3 regions of the Serratia sp. TSA_7 genome follow, and region 1 is predicted to be linked to each of the others. Evidence: riboswitches for the same ligand, from Rfam matches in the RefSeq annotation. Region 1 holds a riboswitch; each other region holds the start of a gene.
The links. A riboswitch is a leader RNA that binds a small molecule or an ion and turns the genes downstream of it on or off. The one in region 1 is predicted to bind thiamine pyrophosphate.

Region 1 (5,282 bases):
GCGCCCTAATGCCGCACGTAAAACATTGCGCCCGATTCTGCCGAAACCGTTAATGCCTACTTTGACCATGATCTACCCCTTCGTTATTGTCTCTGCCTGCCAATCTAGCCGGGAGAGACACATGGCGCAAATGACGTTTATAGATCAATTTACGCCAAATTGCGCGAATGGAAACGATCGCGGTACTCGGTAGGCGTCAGTTGCAGGTTTCTTTCGAACACGCGCCGCAGGTTGAGGCCATTGCCGAAGCCGGTGGTCACGGCGATATGCTCGATGCCTTCCGCACTCTGCTCCAGGCGCTGCCGGGCGGTATGCAAGCGCCCTTCTTCGACGAATTTGGCGGGAGAGATGCCGGTCTCGCGGGTGAAGACGCGCGTAAAGTTTCGCGGGCTCATGGCGACCCTTTCGGCCAGTTTCTCAACGGAAAGATCGCCGTCCAGGTTTTCCAGGATCCAGGACTGGAGATCGCGGATCGGGCCAGGCGTTTTGGCCTGATTCAACGGATAGCGGCTGAACTGCAACTGCCCGCCGGGGCGACGAAGAAACATCACCAGATCTTGCGCCACTTCGCGTGCCTGAATAAAACCGTAATCGTCTTCCACCAGCGCCAGAGTGAGATCGAAACCGGAGCTGACGCCGCCGGAGGTCCAGACGGGCCCGTCCTGAACGTAGATCGGCCCGTTTTCGACCTTCACCTTCGGGAAACGAGATTGCAGGGTATCCAACAAGCGCCAGTGCGTCGTCGCCCGGCGCCCTTCGAGCAAACCGGCCTCGGCAAGCAGCAGGGCCCCACCGCAAACGGAAGCGATACGGCGTGCGTTGGGGGCGGCGCGACGCAGCCAGCCTGCGACAAACGCGCCTTCTTCCTCGGTCGCCCCCTTTCCGGTGACAATGACAGTGTCACGTTCCTGTTCAGGGTCGAGATCGGCAAGGCGGTGATCGGCCAGCAAATTCAATCCTGATGACCCATGCACCACCCGATGAGATTGCGTGGTGGCGACCTCAATCCGATAGAGCGGAGCGTCGTTGGGCCTCAAGCGGTTGGCTTGCATCAGGATATCGGCGATACCCGCCGACTCAAACAGCATGCCCCCTTCGGGGACGATAATCAGGAATGTATGCATGGCTTTAAAATACAATTTGAGCAAAATAAGTCAATAACGCGCATTTCATGCCACCCTGGCCGCCACCGATTTTCCGCTCAGGATATCGCCAGCGCAACGCCGGTAACGCGTTCGAGTTCCGCCAACAGCGCATCCTGAAAAGCCGGATCGCCCGCGGCGGCATGCGGCTCCAGACGGCGCTGGTGATGCCAATAACCGCCGGAAACGCCGGCCTGCGCATCTTCGCTGGTGACCAGCCACTCTTGCGTCAGGTGCCCCAGGCGCAGATCGCCGGGCGCATTTTCGCCGCCCATTTTGGTCGGCACCCAGCCGGGATCGACCGCGCTACTGACCACGCCCGGCCAACGCCGGGCTACGGCGGCGGCGAGCGCCGTCACCCACAGTTTGCTGTCCGAATAGGAGACGGCCGCGTGCCCGCGCCAGTCCACCTTTTCCAACGCGGCGCGGCCGTCAAAATGCATGCTGCTGCTCAAATACACCAAACGCGACGGGCGAGCGATAAGCGCCGTCAGCAGATAAGGCGCAATCACGTTGACCGCCAACACCTGCGGCCCGGTGAAGACACCGGCATTGTGAATGACCGCATCCGGACGCCCGATGCGGTTCACCTGTTCGGCCACCTCTCGGGTCTGCTGCAGATCAGACAAATCGCCGGTGACCGCCAGCGCGCCGCGGTCCAGCAAATCGCGCACGCCGTGAAGCCGGCCTGGCTCGCGCGCGTGAACGATCACCTGATGCCCTTCGCCCAGCAAGGTTTCCGCTGCCGCGCGCCCCAGCCCGTCCGCCGAGCCGGTAATGAAAATACGAGACATGGCCAGCTTCCTTTTATTGTTGAGACATCAACGCCAGCCCAGCGCCGGAGCGACATGGGTGAGGATCGACTCAATCACGTGCGCGTTGTAATCGACGCCCAACTGGTTAGGCACGGTTAACAGCAAGGTGTCCGCCTCGGCAATGGCTTCGTCCTGCGCCAGCTGTTTGATCAGTTCTTCCGGTTCGGCGGCGTAGCTGCGGCCAAAAATCGCCCGGGTTTGCTGGTCGATATACCCGACCTGATCGCCTTCCTTGCCGCTGCCGCCGAAGTAGCTGCGGTCCTGCTGGTTCAACAGCGCAAAGATGCTGCGGCTTACCGACACGCGCGGTTCACGCGGGTGGCCCGCCTCTTTCCAGGCGGCGCGGTAAGCGCGGATCTGCTTGGCCTGCTGAATGTGGAAGGGCTCGCCGGTTTCGTCGTTTTTCAGCGTCGAGCTTTGCAGGTTCATCCCCAGTTTTGCCGCCCACACCGCCGTGGCGTTGGAGCTGGCCCCCCACCAGATGCGATCGCGCAGGCCGGCGGAAAAAGGTTCGATGCGCAGCAGCCCCGGTGGATTGGGGAACATCGGCTGCGGGTTCGGCTCGGCAAAGCCCTCACCGCGCAGCGCGTCGAGCAACACCTCGGTGTGGCGACGGGCCATATCGGCCTCGGTCTCGCCTTCTGCGGGCGTATAGCCAAAATAGCGCCAGCCTTCGATAACCTGCTCGGGCGAACCGCGGCTGATGCCGAGTTGCAGCCGTCCGCCTGAAATCAGATCGGCGGCTCCGGCGTCTTCCACCATATAAAGCGGGTTTTCATAGCGCATATCGATCACGCCGGTGCCGATCTCTATGCGCTGGGTTTTGGCGCCGACGGCGGCCAGCAGCGGGAACGGGGAACTGAGCTGGCGGGCGAAGTGATGCACGCGGAAATAGGCGCCATCCGCCCCGAGCTCCTCTGCGGCGACCGCAAGATCGATGGATTGCAGCAGCGCATCCGCCGCCGAACGGGTGCCGGACTGTGCCGAAGGCGTCCAGTGACCAAAAGAGAGAAAACCGATCTTCTTCATGGGAGTGTTCCTCAGAGTCAACATTACCGGATTACAGTGCAAAAATGCCGCCGCCGGTGCCAGAGAAATCGTCGCGAACCGCACTAAACGAACCGATTGCCGCTCCCGTCGTTCCCCCTCGTCCGAGCATTGTAATCAAAAAGCAAATATCGTATAACAGGCTCCTCCGAGGGGTGTCCTGTTACGGGCTGAGATGGCGCAAGCCGAACCCTTTGAACCTGATCTGGGTCATGCCAGCGAAGGGACGGGTCGGCAATCACTCCCTCGGTCATTGCCTGTTCATACCTCAGCGCGCCCGGATCTCCACTCACTTTTGGAGGTCCCATGTTTACTCCCCTTTTCGATAACGGTCTTTACGGCCGGCTGCGCCAACAGGCAGGCCCGGACTGGCAGGACTACGTTGCTCATCCTTTTATTCGGCAACTGGCCGCCGGCACGCTGCCTGAATCCGCGTTCCGCCGCTATCTGACCCAGGATTATCTGTTCCTGATCCACTTCGCCCGCGCTTACGCCCTGCTGGTGAGCAAGCTGCGCACGCTGCCGGAGATGCGCGCGGCCACTGCTTCGCTCAATGCCATCGTCGCCGAACTGCCTTTGCATCTGGCTTACTGCGCCGGTTGGGGGCTGGGCGAACCCGAGATTGCCGCCGAACCCGAGGTGGCGGAAACCCTGAACTACACCCGCTATGTGCTCGATATCGGCCACTCCGGCGATGCGCTGGATCTGCTGGCGGCGCTGATGCCCTGCGTCGCAGGCTATGCCGAGATTGGCTTGCGCCTGCTTGACGACCCGGCGACGGTGATGGAAGGCAATCCTTACGCCTCGTGGATCCGCAACTATGGCGATAAAAACTATCTGGCCGGCGTGCAGGCGGCCCTCGACCTGCTGGAGAGCGTGGGCCGGCAGCGTGGCGCAGAAAGCCGCTTTGCCGAGCTTGCGGGGATTTTCACCACCGCCACCCGGCTGGAGTCCGCCTTCTGGCAGATGGGGTTGAACGCCTCATGAGTGACCGCATCGCGCCGCCCGGCATTCAGGTGCGGGATCTCAGCCTGCGTTTTGGCCGGCAGGTGATTTTCGATCGGCTGAGTTTTGATATCGCCGGCGGCAGCGTTGTCGCCCTGCTCGGCGCCAGCGGCGCGGGCAAAACCAGCCTGCTGAAGATTATCGCCGGGCTGATGCGGCCCACCGCCGGCGAAGTGACCGGCAGCGATGGCCTGCCGATAGCCGGCCGCATCGCCTATATGGGGCAAAAGGACCTGCTCTATCCGTGGCTGACCGTCGCCGAAAACATCAGCCTCGGTGCGCGGCTGCGCGGTGAAAAAACCGACCGGGAATGGGCCGGGCATCTGCTCGAGCGCGTGGGGCTGAGCGGTTACGCCAAAGCCCTGCCCTCGGCGTTGTCCGGCGGCATGCGCCAGCGCGCCGCCATCGCGCGCACGCTGTATGAACGCCAGCCGATTGTGCTGATGGACGAACCCTTTTCGGCGCTGGACGCCATCACCCGCGCCATGATCCAAACCCTGGCGGCCGAGCTGTTGGCGCAGCATACCGTGCTGCTGATTACCCATGATCCGATGGAGGCCTGCCGCCTGAGCCATCGCCTGCTGGTGCTCTCCCGCTACCCTGCCGGCATTGACGATACGCACGTCATCAGCGGCCTGCCGCCGCGCGCGCCGGACGATCCCCATCTGCTGAAAAGCCAGGGCGAGCTGTTGCAGCAACTGATGAGGGCCGCCGAATGAAGCTACGGGTTGAAAACCGCCTGTCGCGGGTGCGCCGCAGCCTGACGGTGTTCGCCGGTTTACTGCTGCTGTGGTGGCTCATCACGTTGGGCGATATTCCCGCCTTTTTGCTGCCTTCCCCCTCTGCGGTGGCGCAGGCGCTGTGGAGCGGGCGCGCCTATCTTGCTTATCACACGCTGATCACCGCCTCGGAGATTGCCTGCGGGCTGGGGATTGGGGTATTGCTCGGCGCCGCGCTGGCGCTGTGCATGATCTATTCGCCCCGTCTGCAACGCTGGCTGATGCCGCTGGTGCTGACCAGCCAGGCGATACCGGTGTTTGCGCTGGCGCCGCTGCTGGTGCTGTGGTTCGGCTTCGGCATGAGCGCCAAAGTGGCGATGGCGGTACTGGTGATCTTCTTCCCGGTCACCTCCGCATTCTTTGATGGGCTGCGCCGGGTCAATAACGATTATCTCGATCTGGCTCGCACCATGGGCGCTTCCCCCTGGGCGCAACTGCGCCATGTGCGGCTGATGGCGGCGCTGCCGGCCTTTGGTTCCGGGTTGCGCATGGCC
Region 2 (5,282 bases), on a different contig from region 1:
CGACCTCTACCCGCACGCCCCAGGCCTGGGATTTGTCTTCTTTAAACGCCACAATCAAAAAGTTGTTGGCGCAATCGTGCGGCTTGCACAGATTACCCACCAGGTAGTTCTGCCCCTTCCAGCTCAGGCTTTGCGCCGGAGTGGAAGTGCCCATCCCCTTGCGCGCCCAGCCCGGCAGGCGAGCCTGCCCCTTCACCATGTTCTGCCAGCTGGTTTGATAACCCGGCTGCTGGATCACGTCCGAGGTGGTGACAATCTGCTGGGCAACGCTGCCCGCACTGAGGCTGAGTAACGCGCCGAAGATGGCGCAGCGAAGTGCGTTTTGTCCTGTCATGGCCTTCTCCCTTGGTTAAATCCGCTCGTACCCGGCAAACGCCGGGCATGGATCCAGTCTGACCACAACAACGGCAAAAAGTTGAATCACCACCACGCGTGAAAATGATGCACCGGCCCGATGCCGTGCCCCACTTCCAGGGTATCTGCCTGCTGCAACGCCTTTTGCAGATAGTCCTTGGCGGCGGCGACCGTGCCGGCCCAGTCTTCATGGCGCGGGCGCAGCGCAGCCAGCGCGGCGGAGAGCGTGCAGCCGGTGCCGTGCGTATGACGAGTCGCTACGCGCGGTGCAGTGAAGCGCAGTTCCTGCTCTGCGCTGAACAACCAGTCCGGGCTTTCGTTTTCGCTGAGGTGGCCGCCCTTCATCAGCACCGCCTGGCACCCCATGGCCAGCAACGCCCGGCCCTGTTCGCGCATCTGGTGCTCATTTTCCGCCGGGGCGCACGCCAACAGAGCCGCCGCCTCCGGCAGGTTCGGCGTGATGATCGACACCTGCGGCAGCAGTTCGCGGCGGATAGACTCTACCGCCTCCGGCGCCAGCAAGGGATCGCCGCTTTTCGCCAGCATCACCGTGTCCAGCACCACGAACGGCGGCCGGTAATGCCGCAGGCGTTCGGCCACCGCCTGCACGATATCGGCGTTGGCCAGCATGCCGATCTTGGCGCTGTCGATGCGCACGTCGCTGAATACCGAATCCAACTGGGCGGCGACGAACGCCGGATCGATGTTATATACCGACTGCACGCCACGGGTATTTTGCGCCACCAGCGCGGTGATCACGGAAGTGCCGTAAGCCCCCAAGGCAGAAAAGGCTTTCAGATCGGCCTGGATGCCGGCGCCGCCGCTCGGATCGGTGCCGGCGATGGTCAAAGCGTTAATCCGTTTCATTGCAGCTCCTCCGCACGCAGTTGATACAGGGCGTCGAGGAACGCCGGGGTAAAGCTGCCCGGCCCCGCAGCCCGGTGCGTGGCCCGCTCGCCGCAAAGCGACATCACCCGGCAAGCGGTCGCGACGTTGTCCAGCCGATCGCCCGGCAGGCTGCAAAATGCCGCCACCACCGCCGAAAGCGCGCAACCTGTGCCCACCACCCGCGTCATCAGCGCATCGCCACCGGCGACCGCCCAGTCGCGCCGGCCATCGGTGATGTAATCCACCACGCCGGTTACCGCCACCACCGCGCCGCTGAGCTGCGCCAGTTCTCGTGCCGCCGGCAAAGCCGCCAGCGAGTCGTCGGTGCTGTCTACGCCGCGCCCGGCGCTCTGCCGGCCGCTCAGCGCCATAATTTCAGACGCGTTGCCCCGGATCGCCGCCGGCTTCTCGCCCAGCAAACGACGGGCAAAGGCGGTGCGGTACGCCAACCCGCCTACCGCCACCGGATCCAGCGTCCAGGGCGTTCCCGCCAAATTGGCGGCTTCTACCGCCGCCAGCATGGATTCGGCGCGCGAGGCATTGAGAGTACCGATATTGATTAACAGGGCACTCGCCATCTGGCTGAACTGCGCCGCTTCGGTCGGTTCCACCACCATCGCCGGGGAAGCGCCAAGCGCCAGCAATACGTTAGCCGTCAGCTCCTGCACCACTTCGTTGGTCAGGCAGTGAATCAGCGGGGGCTGTTGTTTGAATTGGGTCAGACAGGCCGCGGCGCGGGCGCCGGGTAAAGCATCAGGTCGAGCGAACATATTCCTCCCAACCGGCGTTCAAGAAGGCAGGTACCGGTTGGGGCACCGAGACTTCCCTACGCTGGCATAATCCAGATCAGGTAATACGGGTAAAATCTCAGCCCCTTGGGGCACCCCGAGTCAAGGAGGCCATTATTGGGGTTGCTGCCGGTGAGGTCAATCGCGCTATAGTGTCAAAAAATAAAAAGGAGCTGCCATGCAAATAAGACCCTACCGAGAAGCCGATCGTCCGTTCTTGCGCACCCTTTATCTGGCTGCGCGCAAGGCGGCGTTCACCTGGCGCGATACCGAAGATTACCGGCTGGAGGATTTCGACCGCTCGACGCTGGGCGAGGATATCTGGGTGGCGGAAGATCAGGGAAAACTGCTGGGATTCGTGTCGATTTATCGCCAGGATAACTTTATTCACAACCTGTATGTCGATCCTCACTTGCCGCCACGCGGCGTCGGCACGGCCCTGCTGCAAGCGGCGGAACGAACCTTTACCGCCATCGGCTCGCTGAAATGCCTGGTGAAAAACGAGAAGGCGCTGGCGTTTTACCATAAGCATGGCTGGCAAAAGATAACCACCGGCAACGACGGCGGCGAAGAATACTACCTGCTGCACTCGCCTAAAAAATAGCCTCATCCGCTGTGAGCCAAACCTGAAAAGGCCTGACATCGTCAGGCCTCTGGAGCGGCTCAGGCTACAAGCCGCAGGTTACCCTTGCAAAACGATATCCTGCATTGCAGGGATATAACCGTAATCATAGACCTCGCGTACAAAGGAACGGTCGCCTTCCAGCACAATCCGTACCGTTGGCGCCTCAGTTCCGCCGATACGGTAATCCTCGCCGACGGTCGGCACGCTGTCGATAAACGACGTCACCAAACCATTCGGCATCACGCAATGCGAATACGTCTGGAAAGGCTGTTCCGGCGGGTTACCCAGTACCAGACCTGAGGCGTTCATCGGCGTGTAAGGCCCGGTCAGACGATCGCTGACGAAACCGTACACCCCATCCGGCCCGGTCAGACCTTCGGCATAGGTGAATTTATGGCTGATGGTGAACAGGTAATACTTGCCGTCCTGGAACACATAGTGCGGACGTTCGGTCTGATCGTTGACACCCACCGCCGTGACCAGCGGCGGCAAAATCTCCCACTCTTCACCGCTGTGATCCTTCGCCACCGCCAGGCCGATGCAGCCCACCTGGAAACGTGCGCCGCCCACCGCTTCATGGCCCGGCGGCACCAGCCCCAACTCATCCGGGCCAACCACATGCGAACCGCGATCGCCGGCTACGTTGCCTTCGAACACCATATACAGCTTGCCATCCTGCGGATCGATAAACGGGCTTGGGTCACGGAAGTTCCAGTAGGCATTCTGCGCTTCGGTCTGGTAATACACCCCATCGGCCTCGAACAACGATTTCACCTCGTTGAAGTCCTGCAGTTGCACGCCGTCATCCGACGTCACAATGCGACCGCGCACTTTGGCAATGGTGGCACCCGGCGTCACGCAGGTGTAATACAGGTCGATGTCGCCTTCGTTATTCAACAGGATCGGGGTACCGGCCCATTCACGCGTCGTCGGTGAAACCCCTTCCGCCATCACCCGGCCGCCGAAGATCCAGTCTTTGCCGGTACGGGAATACCAGTAACACATGCGTGCACGGCCGTGGCGATCTTCCCAGTCACGCTTGATGTCGTAATTGCCATTGCCATCAATATACTGCGGGTCATGCGGATGGCGATCGGCGGTCAGCGTCAAAATCACTGACCAGCCGTTGACGGAGACCACGGTGCCATCCAGGGTGCGCAGCGGCATGGTGTCCCAGATGAACACGCTGTCGCTCATTACCGGAAAATCGGCGCTCACCAAAGGTTGCGTGGTGGTCGGATCCTTTTCGTTAACTTTCAGCGCCTCTGCTCGGGTCCAAATGGTCGGTTTGTAATTTACGTTTGTCATAATGATTTCCTCTTAGCAAGTAAGCTCCCCCATGCCGGGAACGACGGCGGCAGGAGCGGTGAGCGCGGCAAAATGTGACGCGCTGCGGCTGATGAGTGGCCGTGCCGCTATATTGCTAAATCGGTTTGGCTAATGCATGCGGTTAGGTTTGTGTGAGGCGCCAGACAAACCCTAAAGGTAAGAATGGCGAAATGAGTGGGATAAGAGAAAGAGGCAACCAAGTCAGCAGCTGTGAGCCGAGAACCTTTCAGCACTGCCCTGCGCCCATGCAACAATGCGAATGGATTTCATTTGCGTTAAAGATTATCCTCCGGTTTACCTCTTACAGGCTATTCAAGGAATGGACATGCAACATCAAACGGATACCCGTTTCCCGGACGCTGCGGCGGCAGACTACGATCGCCGTATTCTGACGCTGGTACCCGGCTATCAGTTCGCCCAGTCGCTGCTGACCGCCACCCTGGCACAGGCGTTACCGCCGCAAGCCCGGCTGCTGCTGGCCGGTTGCGGCACCGGCAACGAACTGATTGCGTTGGCGGGCATCGGCCCGCAATGGCTTTTCAGCGCCGTGGAACCTTCCGCCGGCATGCTGGCGGCTGCACGCACCAAAGCGGAAATGGCAGGCTGTGAACCACGGGTCACCTTCCACCAGCAACTGTTGGATCAGGCGCCGCAAACGCTGCACGACGCCGCCGTTTGTTCGCTGGTGCTGCACTTTATTGCCGATGACGGCGCCAAGCAGGCCTTCCTGCAACAGTTGGCCGCACGGTTGTCGCCAGGTGCGCCGCTGCTGCTGTTCGACTACCAGCCGGATGGCCTGCCGGTCAGCCACTATCAGCATTGGCTGCAAAGCGCCGGGCATTCCCTCGACGGCGCACGTGAGGTGATTGAACGCACCCGCAGCAACTGGCATCCGCTAGCGGCACAGCGCGCCCGATTGCTGCTGACGGAAAGCGGTTTTACCTCACCGCAGTTGCTGTGCGACGCGCTGGGTTTCCGGCTGTCATTGCTCTACCGCCGCGCCTGAGGCCGGCATGCCACGCAGCGTCAGCCACCAGAACAGCAAGGCCACCAGGCTGACGCCCGCCCCTAACCAACACACGCCGGGCCAACCCGCCACGGCGTAGACATGGGTGCTGGCAAAGGCACCCAGCCCGCTGCCCACGGCGTAAAACAGCATATAACAGCCCACCAACCGGCTGTGGGCCTGCGGGTGCGCGCTAAAAATCATGCTCTGGTTCAGCACATGAATCGCCTGCCCGGCCAGATCGAGCAGCACAATCCCGACCACCAGCCACCCCAGGCCGTACCCCAGCATG
Region 3 (5,282 bases), on a different contig from region 1:
GTTTGGGTTGGGAAGATGTGTCCCAGCGCGATATAGGAGGGTTTAACTGCGATTGCCCGGGCTAATTCGGTATCGTCATGGGTGGAAACGCCAAGCCGTAATCCTGCCCGATGGATCGCCGCCAGATCGGTGGTATCCAAATCTTCCTGACCGAGGTGCACGCCATAGGCGCCGTGCTTAATCGCCAGTTGCCAGTAGTCGTTGATAAACAGCCGGGCGTGATATTGCTTGCCGAGGGCTATGGCGGCGGCGATATCATCCTCGACTCGCTCATCCGGCAAATCCTTGATGCGCAGTTGGATCGTGGTTACGCCCGCCTCCAGCAGGCGGGCAATCCATTCAACGCTGTCGACGACCGGGTATAACCCCAACCTGTGCGGCGTGGCGGGGAAAGGCGTGGCGATATCAGTCATTGTTCATCTCCTCCTGCAGGTTACCGACGCTGTGGTACAGCTCGCTGCCCCGTGAACGGAACTCGGCCGACATCTTCTCCATACCGGTTAGCTGCACCTCTATCGGCTTGGCTGCTTCCTGCGCGGCGGCGTAGTCGCGCACCTCTTGCGAGATCTTCATCGAGCAGAACTTCGGCCCGCACATTGAGCAGAAATGGGCGATTTTGCCGGACTCCTGCGGCAGGGTTTCGTCGTGATAGGCACGGGCGGTGGCGGGATCGAGCGCCAGATTGAACTGATCTTCCCAGCGGAATTCGAAGCGAGCTTTGGACATGGCGTTATCACGGATTTGCGCACCTGGGTGGCCTTTGGCCAAGTCAGCAGCGTGGGCGGCGATCTTGTAGGTGATCAATCCCTGCTTCACGTCTTCTTTGTTCGGCAGGCCCAGGTGTTCCTTCGGCGTTACGTAGCACAGCATGGCGCAGCCGAACCAGCCGATCATCGCGGCCCCTATGCCGGAGGTGAAGTGGTCATAACCGGGTGCGATATCGGTGGTCAATGGGCCTAAGGTATAGAACGGCGCTTCATGGCAGTGTTCCAGCTCTTCGGTCATGTTGCGGCGGATCATCTGCATCGGCACGTGACCTGGGCCTTCGATCATCACTTGCACGTCATATTCCCAGGCGATTTTTGTCAGTTCGCCCAGCGTGTGCAGCTCAGCGAACTGCGCTTCGTCGTTGGCGTCCTGAATCGAACCGGGGCGCAGGCCGTCACCCAGCGACAGCGATACGTCGTAGGCGGCACAGATTTCACAAATTTCGCGGAAGTGTTGATACAGGAAGTTTTCCTGATGATGCGACAGGCACCACTTGGCCATGATCGAACCGCCACGAGAGACGATGCCGGTCAGGCGTTTGGCGGTCATCGGCACATAACGCAGCAGCACACCGGCGTGGATGGTGAAGTAGTCGACGCCTTGCTCCGCCTGCTCCAGCAGCGTATCGCGGAACATTTCCCAGGTCAGGTTCTCGGCCACGCCGTTCACTTTTTCCAGCGCCTGATAGATAGGCACCGTGCCGATCGGCACCGGGCTGTTACGCAGGATCCATTCACGGGTTTCATGGATATAGCGGCCGGTGGACAAATCCATCACGGTGTCTGCGCCCCAGCGGGTTGACCACACCAGCTTCTCCACTTCTTCTTCGATCGACGAAGTCACTGCCGAATTGCCGATATTGGCATTGACCTTCACCAGGAAGTTACGGCCGATGATCATCGGTTCGGATTCCGGGTGGTTGATGTTAGCGGGAATGATGGCGCGGCCGGCGGCCACTTCCTGGCGAACGAATTCCGGCGTGATGTTTTGCGGCAGGTTGGCGCCCCAGCTTTGACCGGGATGCTGGTGGCGCAGCACTTCGCCGCGGATACGCTCGCGGCCCATGTTTTCGCGGATGGCGATGAATTCCATTTCTGGGGTGACGATGCCGGCGCGAGCGTAGTGCAACTGGGTGACGCATTTGCCCGGCTGCGCCTTGCGCGGCAGCGGCAGATGTTCGAAGCGCAGATGATCCAACCCTTCGTCTGCCAGACGCTGCTGAGTGAACCCTGAACTGACGCCTTTGAGGGCTTCGGTATCGCCACGTTCTTCGATCCAGCCGGCGCGCAGTTTCGCCAGGCCGCGATGCACATCGAGCTCGGATTGCGGATCGCCGTACGGGCCGGCGGTGTCATATACCGGGATAGCTTCGTTCTGCTCGTATTGCGGGTTGTCTTTGTCACCGCCAATCAGCGTCGGGCTGAGCTGGATTTCGCGCATCGGGACCCGCACATCGCTGCGCGAGCCTTGCAGATAGATGCGGTGTGAATTGGGAAAGGATACGCCTTGCAGAGTGTCGATAAACTGCTGGGCTTCTTCGCGCTGTTCTTTACGGGCGCGCGGTTTTTTAACGTTAGACATAGCAAATTCCTACCAGTGTGATGAGTGGGGAAAATTGCTTGTCTGGAGCTCGGAGGGAGTAATGATACTGGCCGGCAAGGCGGAGGTATCCCCGTTCGGGAAGCCCTGCCAGTGGCGATAGATTACTCTTGTTCCCTTCGCGGGTATTAACCCGATCAGGTTCCGCGGATCCCGAATTAACGGTCTCAGCCTGGCCAATTTGATGAGCAAATCAGCGCTAGGCACTCCGACAAGATGCCCTCCAGTATAGGAGGGTTAATAAAAAAAACTACAAAATTCTAACGCGTCTGATCCACCGCTTTATCCGGCAGAGGTTGCTGCGAGGCTTTGGTCGCCAGTTGGATCAGCTTATCTTCCAGGGCAAAGCGTGCCTCAAGTGTTTCACCGATATCCGAGAGCGCCCGGTGGAATTCCATGCACACGTCCTGATCGATATCTACTTCGGTATAGCGATCGTGGAAAGTCATGATCTGCTCGGTATTGACCCAAAGTTTGGGATAGATGTTTACCGATAGCGACATTTTCGGACTGGGTGCGGCTTCCACTTGTTTGATAATTCTGTCATAGATATGAAAATGCCCGGCAGAGAGATAATCCACCAAATTATGGCAAAAGTTCTCCAGCGCTTTTTCATTCAGCGGCGTATGCTTTTCTTTGTTCGGTTTGATGCCCACGAGGGTGCAATAGGCGACGAGCAACTGCTTGCGCGCCTGAAGCCATTGATCAACTAATTCATTACTACCACCAACGCGCTGAGTCAGGCTTTCCAAACGGTTGAGCATGTTTGACTCCGTAAGTAATAAAAAGTAACAGTAAGTTATTAAAATGTAACAAGGCCGATTTGTAGAGTGCCAGTGAAGCTGAGGTTGTGCAACAACGATATGGAACTTGCATTAACGGGTAATGAAAATGGCTGGTGGATCGTCAGCCATGAAAGCAAACTTTGGTTACCGCGCGGTGAATTGCCGTTCGGTTCGGCGTCGTCGTTTTCCCTGCAGGGGCGAATGGCGCGCACCATTGGTGAATGGGAAGGGCTGCCGGTGTGGTTGGTGCGCCAGACGATGCCGCAGGATATGGGCTCGGTGCGTCAACTGCTCGAACTCGATCGCGGGTTGTTTCAGCTTGCCGGGCGCGGCGTGCAACTGGCCGATTTTTACCGCTCTCATCGCTTCTGCGGTTATTGCGGCCATGAGATGCACCTGAGCCGTACCGAGAGCGCCTGCTTGTGCGGTCACTGTCGGGAGCGTTACTACCCGCAGATTGCACCCTGCGTGATCGTCGCTATTCGGCGTGACGATGAGATCCTGCTGGCGCAGCATGTGCGTCATCGCGGCGGCATTCATACTGTGCTGGCCGGTTTTGTCGAGGTCGGCGAAACGCTGGAGCAAGCGGCCGCACGCGAGGTGATGGAAGAAAGTAATATTGAAATCAAAAACCTGCGTTATGTGACTTCTCAACCCTGGCCGTTCCCGCATTCGCTGATGATGGCCTTTATGGCCGATTACCACCGCGGTGAGATTCGTCACGATCCGAAAGAGCTGCTGAACGCCGGCTGGTACCGTTATGACCAGTTGCCGCTGTTGCCGCCACCCGGCACCGTGGCGCGCCGCCTGATAGAGGACACCGTAGCCTTATGCCGTGAGCAATAAATCGCTACAATAACGGCAGATGAATAAGGGAGCCCTATGATGAATGAGTTGAAGAACGATCGTTACCTGCGCGCGTTGCAACGTATGCCGGTGGATGTGACCCCCGTATGGATGATGCGTCAGGCCGGTCGTTATTTGCCGGAGTACAAAGCTACCCGCGCTCAAGCCGGCGATTTCATGTCGCTGTGCAAGAATGCGGAGTTGGCCTGTGAGGTTACGCTGCAACCGCTGCGCCGCTATGCGCTGGATGCCGCCATCCTGTTCTCCGATATCCTCACCATTCCCGATGCTATGGGGCTGGGCCTGTATTTCGAAGCCGGTGAAGGCCCACGCTTCTCTTCACCCATCACCAGCCGTGCCGACGTGGACAAACTGCCGGTGTTCGATCCGGAAGTGGAACTGGGCTATGTGATGAACGCGGTACGCACCATCCGTCGCGAACTGAAAGGCGAAGTGCCGCTGATTGGCTTCTCCGGCAGCCCGTGGACGCTGGCGACCTATATGGTGGAAGGCGGCAGCAGCAAAGCCTTCACCAAGTTGAAAAAAATGATGTACGCCGAACCGGCCACGCTGCATTTGCTGCTGGATAAGCTGGCGGACAGCGTCATTTTGTATCTTAACGCCCAGATTAAAGCCGGTGCGCAGTCGGTGATGGTGTTCGATACCTGGGGCGGCGTGCTGACCGGCCGTGACTATCGTGAATTCTCGCTGCACTACATGCACAAGATTGTCGACGGGTTGCTGCGTGAAAACGACGGCCGCCGCGTGCCGGTCACGTTATTCACCAAAGGCGGCGGCCAGTGGCTGGAGGCGATGGCGGCGACCGGTTGTGACGCGCTGGGTCTGGACTGGACTACCGATATTGCGGATGCGCGCCGTCGCGTAGGCGACAAAGTTGCGCTGCAGGGGAATATGGATCCGTCCATGCTGTATGCGTCGCCTGAACGCATCGGTCAGGAAGTGGAAACCATTCTCGCCGGTTTCGGCCACGGCGAAGGCCACGTGTTCAACCTGGGCCATGGTATTCATCTGGACGTACCGCCGGAAAATGCCGGCGTGTTTGTGGAAGCCGTTCACGCTCAATCGGCGAAATACCATCGTTAAGGAAAGGATGTGATCGATACCCAAGCCCTGCGCGCAGAGCAGTTGCGGCTCGCGTCTGAAGTCATCCGCCACGATGACTTTCTGGTCGATACGCCGGCTTTTATCGCCGGCGCTGACGTGGGTTTTGAGCAGGAAGGTGCGGTGACGCGAGCCGCCATCGCCATCCTGCGGTATCCGTCG

Region 2: another riboswitch for thiamine pyrophosphate. It lies ahead of thiM (hydroxyethylthiazole kinase); the one in region 1 lies ahead of ACUTQW_RS08895 (TenA family protein).
Region 3: another riboswitch for thiamine pyrophosphate. It lies ahead of thiC (phosphomethylpyrimidine synthase ThiC); the one in region 1 lies ahead of ACUTQW_RS08895 (TenA family protein).

The regions. Positions count from the first base shown of each region.
Region 1 covers NZ_JBQZFU010000001.1:1,870,735-1,876,016, forward strand. Annotated here, with positions in the region: gene gap (type I glyceraldehyde-3-phosphate dehydrogenase) at 1-69, opposite strand, end outside; gene ACUTQW_RS08880 (GlxA family transcriptional regulator) at 150-1,124, opposite strand; gene ACUTQW_RS08885 (SDR family NAD(P)-dependent oxidoreductase) at 1,202-1,936, opposite strand; gene ACUTQW_RS08890 (LLM class flavin-dependent oxidoreductase) at 1,964-2,986, opposite strand; TPP riboswitch at 3,146-3,248, shown strand; gene ACUTQW_RS08895 (TenA family protein) at 3,311-3,991, shown strand; gene ACUTQW_RS08900 (ABC transporter ATP-binding protein) at 3,988-4,728, shown strand; gene ACUTQW_RS08905 (ABC transporter permease) at 4,725-5,282, shown strand, end outside.
Region 2 covers NZ_JBQZFU010000007.1:124,812-130,093, forward strand. Annotated here, with positions in the region: gene ACUTQW_RS19840 (inhibitor of vertebrate lysozyme family protein) at 1-334, opposite strand, end outside; gene thiD (bifunctional hydroxymethylpyrimidine kinase/phosphomethylpyrimidine kinase) at 421-1,221, opposite strand; gene thiM (hydroxyethylthiazole kinase) at 1,218-2,012, opposite strand; TPP riboswitch at 2,049-2,140, opposite strand; gene ACUTQW_RS19855 (GNAT family N-acetyltransferase) at 2,209-2,634, shown strand; gene ACUTQW_RS19860 (glycoside hydrolase family 68 protein) at 2,713-3,963, opposite strand; gene ACUTQW_RS19865 (class I SAM-dependent methyltransferase) at 4,310-4,990, shown strand; gene ACUTQW_RS19870 (MFS transporter) at 4,967-5,282, opposite strand, start outside.
Region 3 covers NZ_JBQZFU010000008.1:5,688-10,969, reverse strand. Annotated here, with positions in the region: gene thiE (thiamine phosphate synthase) at 1-413, opposite strand, end outside; gene thiC (phosphomethylpyrimidine synthase ThiC) at 406-2,349, opposite strand; TPP riboswitch at 2,465-2,588, opposite strand; gene ACUTQW_RS20415 (Rsd/AlgQ family anti-sigma factor) at 2,628-3,131, opposite strand; gene nudC (NAD(+) diphosphatase) at 3,231-3,998, shown strand; gene hemE (uroporphyrinogen decarboxylase) at 4,038-5,102, shown strand; gene nfi (deoxyribonuclease V) at 5,112-5,282, shown strand, end outside.